2 regions of the Frankia sp. BMG5.23 genome follow, and region 2 is predicted to be linked to the other one. Evidence: predicted binding sites of a transcription regulator. Region 2 holds the regulator's gene; the other holds the start of a gene.

Region 1 (4,416 bases), on a different contig from region 2:
CCCTGCTCTACACCAACGACGCCACCGGCCTCGATATGCAGGCGACCGTGGCGGAGTTCGCCGAGGAGACCGGTTACCCGATCGTGGCGAGCGTGGCCTACCAGCCGGGTACGGGCCAGCCGGGTACGGGCGATCTGGCCGCCGCTGTCGGCGCCCTGCAAGCCACTGCACCCGACATTGTACTGACGAATATTTCTCCCGGTCAGGGCGCAATTCTGGGAAACACTTTCCGGGATGGTGGATACATACCGCCCGCGGTTGTCGTGTACGGCGACCCGGCGGAGGCCGCCCGACTCGCCGCGGTTCCCGAGTTCGCCGATCGGGTCAGCCGCCAGGTCGCCTGGTCGATGCCCATCGCCCGGGCCAATCCGCTGGCCGCGAGAGTAATCGACCGCTATCTGCACGATTTCGGGGCGCCGATGACCGAGAATGCGGCCGAGGCCTTCACCGCCATGACCACGATCGCGCAGGCAATCGATGACGCGGGCAGTACGGATCGTGAGCTGGTCCGCTCCGCGTTGACCGCCCTGAATCTACCCGCGAGTTCGACCATCATGCCGTGGAACGGCGTCCATTTCGACGGAACCCACCAGAACACACTTTCCGCAACAGCGATCGAACAGACCACCGGTACGACATTCAGAACCGTCTACCCCCGCGACCTGGCCACGACGACAGTCAAGTGGCCCGCGCCGGGGACGGCCGTGACGACTGTCGGACACCCATCATCGAGGGCGACGTCGGCGTCACAGTCGACGCCGGGGACCAGGACCAGGACACGGACACGGAACGAGTAGGTACCCGGATCGTTCTCCCCCTGACCCGTCCACGGATCACCTCGCCGGCGCGAGATCCGCCACCAGCACCGGATCGAGGCCGCCGGGGGTGCCGTCCGGCTCGGTCTTCTCCAGCCGGAACCGGGCCGCGCGTCCGTCGAGTTCGAGGACGGCGAGCACACCGCCTGCCACACCGGGCTCGGCGCCGTGGCCGCGGCGCCGTGGCCGCTGGGCGAAGCCGTCACCGGACTGCTGACCATGGTGGCGGTCTGGGCGACCCTCTCCCGGAGACTCCTGTACGCGAGCCCTGGAGCCGCCGGCGGCGCATACCTGGCGGCGCGCACCTGGCGGCCAGGTGGTGCTGGCGACGGCGCCACGCGAGCCACTCCGGGAGGTCGGACGACAGGCTCGTCGTGTAGCGCCGTTCACGGCAGCGCGAGCGAGGATATTCTGGAGGTTTTTGAGCTGGTCCTTCAAATTCGGACCTTCCTTCAGCTATGAGCCGGTCTATGCAACTGTTGCCGCACGGAGGAGATCGGAGGTATGTCGGCTGTAGGGGTTGCGTCGGGGTATCTGGTCGGAGTCGACCCAGGGCGGAGGGATGAATTCGGGCCGGCGATCGTGGCCGATTCGGACGATCCAGCCGTGATGGTGGATAAGCCTGTGATGATATCCACACAGTAGTACCAGATTGTCAAGTGAGGTTCTTCCACCGTCTATCCAATGACGAACGTGGTGAACTTCGCACCATGACGGCGGCCGATCACACCCCGGGAATGAACAGCAGACGTCTCGGGCGATGACGGCGCGGCGTAGGTCCGCGGGTGCGGTGCGGTGGGCCCGTCCGACGTCGAGGGGGACGCTCGCCGCATCGAAGACGACGCGGGTGACCGTGGCGTCACAGGCCAGCCGGCGCAGGACACTGGCCGGCAGGGGTTGACCCCAACTGGTGGTGGCGGGCGTACCTCCCTGGCCGAGTAGTGCCGTCCAGGAGACGGTGACGGTGAGGTGGGGGCGCACGCCGCCGGTGACGGGCAGGGCTGCGGTGGCGAGGGTGCGGTGAAGGAGGTCGACGAGGGCGTCGGCGCGGCGCTGTGCAGGTGTGCGGGGGTCGAGGGTGCCGTCGTCGGCGGGGCGGGGTTTGGCCAGCGGGTCAAGTGCGCTGCGTAGGAGCGCGGCGGCTTCGGCGTCGAGTTCGCCGGTGATACGGGTGCTACCCCCGGGCAGATCGGTGATCCACAGGCCGCGCCGATCCGCGGGGGCGTCGCCCGAATCCTGGTTGCCGTTGCCCGAATCCTGGTTGTCGTTGCCCGAATCCTGGTTGTCGTTGCCGGCCGGGCCCCCTGCGGGGCCGGGAGACGTGCCGGAGTCGGCGCCCTCACGGTCGCCGTTCTGGCTGCCGGTGTTGGCGGGGCCGTCGCCGCCGGGGCTGGTGTCGATGCGGGTGAGTTGTTCCCGCAGGTGCCGGCCAAGACGGGCCAGTTCGCGGGGGTCGAACATCCGGGCCAGCTCCAGCAGGGATGCCTCCGCCGCGGTGTACACCTGCGCGTCCAGGCCGCGGGGGAGAGAACGGATCGTCGTGCGGACCTCAACCGCCTGCTCGACCGTGATCGCGCCGGCGGCCAGGGCCGCACCGGTGGCACTCAGCGGTCCGTCCACGGCCAGGGCCAGGGCCAGATCGACCAGGCGATGGGCGTCCCCCGGCCGGATCCGCAGCCGTTCCCGCAGCAGCGCCGCGGTGCTGGTAGCCCCCTCCCGCACGGCCAGGTTCCGGCCGTGGGCCTCTCGCACCAGCGCGAGCCGTACCGCGGCCAGGCGGGCCAGCTCCACCGAACAGTCGTCCAGGGCGCCGTACAACTCGGCATCCGACAACGACCACACCGGCGCATCCAACAGGCCGCCGACCTGCTCGGCCACTACCGCCAAACCCGACGGCACCAAATGCTGCCCGAGGGCCGGGCCGGCAGTGATGGTCATGGATCAAGCGTAGATCACACAACCCCCGATGTCGAACTCATGTTCGATTGCCGTAACTAGGTGCTGTGGTCGTAGCGGAAATGAGGACCGGCGTGCTGGTGCGCGCCCTGCGCGAAGATCCCGGTCGCCCTCGGCTTCACGTGTATGGCCGGCGGCCTGCCGGCCGGGACCGTCCCCGCACCCCGCCCGGGCCGCCCTCGACTCCCCCGGCAGCCCGGGGCACGGCCTCGAGCACGGTCCAGAGCCCATCCCGCGCCTGCGATTGTTCACTTCTCCGGTGGAAAATCTGCACCCGCCGCGGACAACGACCCGACACGCTGCTAGCGTCGAAGCCGTGAGGTCGTATGCCGGATATCCGGGACGGTTGCGCGCCGCTCTGCGATGTTCGGGGGGATGCCCGAACATCGGTACACCGAATGGTCACCCATCCCGCACGGCCGCCTTCGACGGGCTGTGTCCAGGCTCCTGACCTTTTCCGTACCACACGATCTTAGGCATTCCGACCGGGCCCCGGGGAAGCGGCCCGGTTCGGCAGCCGGACCGTCCACCGCCGCACCGCGCGAGCAACCGTGAGGAACCGCGGACGAGGACAGCCATCGCGGATTAGTCGCAGAGGCATCGGTGCCCGGCCAGCGCCCCACGGCCGGCGCCCAGTACACCGCCGACACGCCGGCGCCCAGTACACCGCCGACACGCCGGCGCCCAGTACACCGCCGACACGCCGGCGCCCAGTACACCGCCGACACCGCCGGCACCCCACCGCCGACACCGCCAACACCGCCAACACCGCCAACACCACCAACACCGCCGACACCACTGACACCGAACACCGACTTCGACCCGGGGAGAATCACCCTATGAGCACCGAGAGCTGGTCGTTCGAGACCCAGCAGATCCACGCGGGAGCCCAGCCGGACCCGGCGACCGGCGCCCGAGCCGTGCCGATCTACCAGACCACCAGCTACGTCTTCCGCGACACCGACCACGCCGCCGCTCTGTTCGCCCTCGGTGAGCCCGGAAACATCTACACCCGGATCATGAACCCCACTCAGGACGTCTTCGAGCAGCGCATCGCCGCCCTCGAAGGTGGGATCGGGGCGCTCGCGGCGGCGTCGGGGCAGGCCGCGGAGACGCTGGCGATCCTGAACCTGGCCGAGGCCGGCGACCACGTGGTCTCCTCGGCCAGCCTGTACGGCGGGACGTACAACCTGTTCCACTACACCCTGCCGAAGCTGGGCATCGAGGTCTCCTTCGTCGGCGATCCCGATGATCTCGAGGAGTGGCGGGCGGCGGTACGGCCCACCACGAAGGCGTTCTACGGGGAAACGATCGGCAACCCCCGCGGCGACGTCCTCGACACCGTCGGGATCTCCGAGGTCGCCCACGCGCACGGGATCCCGCTCATCGTTGACAACACCCTCGCGACGCCCTATCTGTACCGGCCGCTGGAGCACGGCGCGGACATCGTCGTCCACTCGGCGACGAAGTTCATCGGCGGCCACGGCACCGCGATCGGCGGCGTCATCGTCGACGGCGGCCGGTTCGACTTCGGCGCCTCCGGCCGGTTCGCGAACTTCACCACTCCCGACCCGAGCTACCACGGTCTAGTCTACTGGGACGCGCTCGGTCACGGCTCGTACATCGCCAAGGCACGAGTGCAGCT
Region 2 (4,416 bases):
CCGCGGGGACGAGCACGCGCACGGCAAACACACGCACGGCGAACGGCACCAGCCAGGTCGAGCCGGGCCGCATGCGTGCCGTCCGGGAGGTCCGCGGTCCTCGCACGGCCGCGACGCGGGATGTCACCCGTCGCCGGCGGGACCGGGCCGGCACGGCGAGCCAGGGCGATGTATGACGCTTTCGGTCGAGCGGTCCCGGCCCTACCTGCTATGCACCTGCTGGGTGCCGATCACCGGCGAGACATCGACGGCGCCACGCGGGACCGGTCGTGCTGGTCCATCCCGCGTGGTGGGAGGTCCGGCGGCCTCGGAGCGCAACGCGGCGATCGCGGACTCGAAGTCAGTCAACGACTCGAAGGCCAGGTACACCGAGGCGAAGCGGAGATAAGCCACCTCGTCGAGCTCACGGAGCGGACCGAGGATCGCCCGGCCGATCGCCTCCGCGGGCACCTCCGCCGACCCCGACGAGCGGACGGCGTCCTCTACCCGCTGCGCCAGAAGCGCGAGATCATCATCCCGCACCGGCCGGCCCTGGCAGGCCTTGCGGACACCGGCGATGACCTTGGCCCGGCTGAACGGCTCGGCCGCCCCACTGCGCTTGCGAACCTGAAGGGACGCCTCCTCCATCGTAGTGAACCGGCGACCGCAGGACAGGCAGGACCGCCTGCGGCGGATCGCCGAACCCTCCTCGGCCTCCCGACTGTCAACGACGCGACTGTCCGGATGCCGGCAGAACGGGCACCGCACGCGCTACGCCTCCTTCGCCCGCGCCGGAGCCGACCGCCCCGGACCGGGGATGAGGGACACCGTTGAGGACCCGGCATCCACGCCGGACAGACCACCTTGTGGATGGACCGCCAGCTCCCCGCGGAAGACCTGTGGAACAACCTGTGGATGACTTACACCCCGGTAAGCACCAGATGTTGTGTCCAAGGTAGCGCACGGCCCCAGAGATGAGGACAGCACCCCCGTATGGTCCGTGTGGTCCGCATCGCACGTGGCACCGCACGTGGACGAAAGACGACGGTGCGCGAGAACCCTGCGCCGAGACACTCGTGGACCCGGGAAGCCGGGCGTCAGGGAAGGAGTAACGACTGGCCCGGGGCGATCAGTGGTGACCGCAGGTGGTTCAGCCGCATCAGCCGGTCCACCATGACCCGGGTGTCGGCGCTCTCGTCGAGCGCCACTGCCACCTCCCACAGCGTCTCCCCCGGCATGACCAGATGGTGCCGCGGCGCCTCCGCGGTATCCGGCCCGGCAATCGACACCCCAGGCATGATCATGATTGCTACCGCCACGACGACCGCCACGACGATCGATACCACCACCACCCGACCCCGCCGGGTCAGCCGGAGCGGCGGGGGTGCGGGCGGGCGACCCGGCGGGGGTGCGGGCGGGCGACCCGGCGGCCGATGACCCACCCGGTCCCTGGCCATCGACAGGTCGACGACCCGCGCCCTGTGTGCGGATCCCACGGCACCCTCCCGTTCCGACGACACCGAACACCGAAGATCGAACCTTCGTTCGATCGAACGCGTGGTCGATTGTCGCATCGGGAACCGGAAACCGCCAGGGACACGCTCGAACAGACGTTTGAGATTCTGCGACCCGCCGGTTACCGTCGAGTCGGTCGGGTGTGAACCGGGCGGTTTCCCCCGGTCACGGACGGCGGCGAGTCGGTGGGTGACCGCTTCCGGAGCGGGACGGTCCGCCGTGCGGTCGCCGGCCGGCCGGTGGCCGCACGGCGGAAGAAAAACGCGACGAGGAGAGCGGTAAGCGATGACTAGCCAAGGCAGGGGTACGCGCCGGGGCGGAACCCGCGGCAACGTGCGAGCCTTTCCCGAAGGCCCCACGGACGCGGGCCTGACCCCCCGGCAGCGCAGGGTGCTGGAGGTCATCCGGGCCGCGGTGGAGCGGCGCGGATATCCGCCCAGCGTGCGGGAGATCGGTGAGGCGGTCGGCCTCACCAGCACCAGTAGTGTGGCTCACCAGCTCAAGGTGCTCGAGGAGAAGGGCTACCTGCGGCGGGACCCGAACCGCCCGAGAGCGATGGAGGTGCTGACCGTCGAGCACCCCCGGCAACGCGCGGATGTGGGCGCGGGCGCGACGACGGTGGCGGGCACGATTCCCATCGTCGGTGAGGCGGCGCCGGGCACCACCGAAGGAAGCAAGTCGGACGCGGCCTACGTGCCGGTGCTGGGCCGGATCGCCGCCGGTGGCCCGATCCTGGCCGAGCAGGCGGTCGAGGACGTCTTCCCGCTACCCAGGGAGATCGTCGGCGAGGGCACTCTGTTCCTGCTCCGGGTCGTCGGCGACTCGATGATCAACGCGGCGATCTGCGACGGTGACTGGGTGGTCGTCCGCCAGCAGCCGGTCGCGGACAACGGGGAGATCGTCGCCGCAATGATCGACGGGGAGGCGACGGTCAAGCGTCTGCGGGTTCGGGACGGCAAGATCTGGCTACATCCGGAGAACTCGGCCTTCGCCGACATCCCCGGTGAGGATGCGACCATCCTCGGCCGGATCGTGGCTGTGCTCCGCAGGGTTTGATGTGGATCGGCCGGCCGCCCGGCGGGCGGCCGGCCGGGTTGCCTCGCGTCTGATCGCTCCTGGGCTCAGGCCCGGTAGGCGTGCAGCTCCGCCGCGAGTCCCGAGGAAACCCGGGCGGACAGCCGGGTACCGGTCTCGGTGTGCTCCATCGTGAGCACCTCGCCGTTCGCGTGCACCCGGGAGACCAAGTCGCCCCGGGTGTAGGGCACGAGCACGCGCATCTCCACGTCGGGATGCGGCACCCGGGCACAGAGCGCGTCGACCAGCGCGGCCAGCCCCTCGCCCGTGCGTGCCGAGACGAACACGGCGTCCGGGGCGAGCTGGCGCAACCCCGCGACGACCGTCGGCTCCACGGCGTCCACCTTGTTGACGACGATCAGCTCGGGAACGCCGCCCGCGTCGATGTCGTTGAGAACCTCGCGCACGGCGGAGATCTGCGCGGCCGGCTCCGGCGATGATCCGTCCACAACGTGCAGGATGAGATCGGCATCGGCGACCTCTTCCAGCGTCGAGCGGAACGCCTCGACGATCTGATGCGGCAGATGCCGGACGAATCCGACGGTGTCGGTCAGGGTGAAGGCCCGGCCGTCCGGCAGGGTCGCCCGCCGCACGGTCGGATCAAGGGTGGCGAACAGCGCGTCCTCGACCAGGACACCCGCGCCGGTCAGCCGGTTGAGCAGCGACGACTTACCGGCGTTGGTGTAACCGGCGATCGCCACGCTGGGGACCTCACCCCGCCGCCGGGCGGAACGCTTGGTCTCCCGCACGGTCGTCATCGCGGCGAGCTCGCGGCGCAACCGCGCCATCCTGGCCCGCAGCCGCCGACGATCGGTCTCGATCTTCGTCTCACCGGGACCACGGGTACCGATGGGCGCCCGGCCGCCGCCACTGGCCGCGGCCCGCGACATCGACTCACCCCACCCACGCAGCCGGGGCAGCATGTACTGCAACTGCGCGAGCTCGACCTGGGCCTTGCCCTCGCGAGAGGTCGCGTGCTGGGCGAAGATGTCCAGGATGAGGGCCGTCCGGTCGATGACCTTTACTTTGACGACCTCCTCCAGCTGCCGCAGCTGACCCGGGGTGAGCTCGCCATCGCAGACCACCGTGTCCGCGCCGGTCGCCGCGACGACCTCGGCGAGCTCGCGGGCCTTGCCCGAACCGACGTAAGTCGCGGCATCCGGCCGGTCGCGACGCTGCACGAGCGCGTCGAGCACCACCGAACCGGCGGTCGTGGCGAGCGCCGCGAGCTCCGCCATGGAGCTCTCGGCCGACCGCGGGGAACCCGACGTCCATACGCCGATGAGGACGACACGCTCCAGCCGCAGCTGCCGGTACTCGACCTCGGTGACGTCGTCGAGCTCGGTGGCGAGACCGGGAACCCGCCGCAACGCGGCGCGATCCTCCAGGTCGAAACCGTCCCCAGAATCGTCGAAGAAGTTCGGCAGGTAAGACGAATCGGCTTCGGTCAGCTTGATGAGGGATCTGTCGAGAGTGGACGCATCGAAGGCGTCAGCAGGAAGTGTCATACCATCCGTTCTCAACGCGGCCCGCTACCGCACCATTCCGCGATCATTCCGTGCCGCTTGCTCCGGCCGGGCCCCACGACCCGGTGGCCCGAGGAGGATCCGCCGGACCGGAAGACCCTGCCGCACTCGTGGCGCGCCTCCCCCTCGTTTCCCGGCGAATCCCGTCGCCAACCAGGGTCCCACGTCACCACGTCGATCGCGAACCGTTTTGCCGCCCCGCCGACGTAGCCTCTGCGACGTGTACCACGAGTACCACGAAAGACGGGCCCACCGCCTCGCCGCGACGATCTGGGACAGCTCGGGCCGCCCGACTCCCCCTGGACACCCCCCGGACACCACG

Evidence for each region. Region 2 encodes LexA, which represses DNA repair genes until DNA is damaged. Its sites were predicted from a motif close to CGAACNNNNGTTCG; they were not measured.
Region 1: a site for LexA is predicted at 2,786-2,799, ahead of BMG523DRAFT_RS09525 (HNH endonuclease signature motif containing protein). Genes of this name have one in related genera too.

The regions. Positions count from the first base shown of each region.
Region 1 is NZ_JDWE01000015.1:56,291-60,706, forward strand. It holds gene BMG523DRAFT_RS09520 (ABC transporter substrate-binding protein) at 1-797, shown strand, start outside; gene BMG523DRAFT_RS27000 (hypothetical protein) at 834-968, opposite strand; gene BMG523DRAFT_RS09525 (HNH endonuclease signature motif containing protein) at 1,284-2,753, opposite strand; gene BMG523DRAFT_RS09530 (bifunctional o-acetylhomoserine/o-acetylserine sulfhydrylase) at 3,611-4,416, shown strand, end outside.
Region 2 is NZ_JDWE01000010.1:110,164-114,579, forward strand. It holds gene nrdR (transcriptional regulator NrdR) at 202-747, opposite strand; gene BMG523DRAFT_RS07310 (LysM peptidoglycan-binding domain-containing protein) at 1,077-1,475, opposite strand; gene lexA (transcriptional repressor LexA) at 1,780-2,550, shown strand; gene hflX (GTPase HflX) at 2,616-4,076, opposite strand.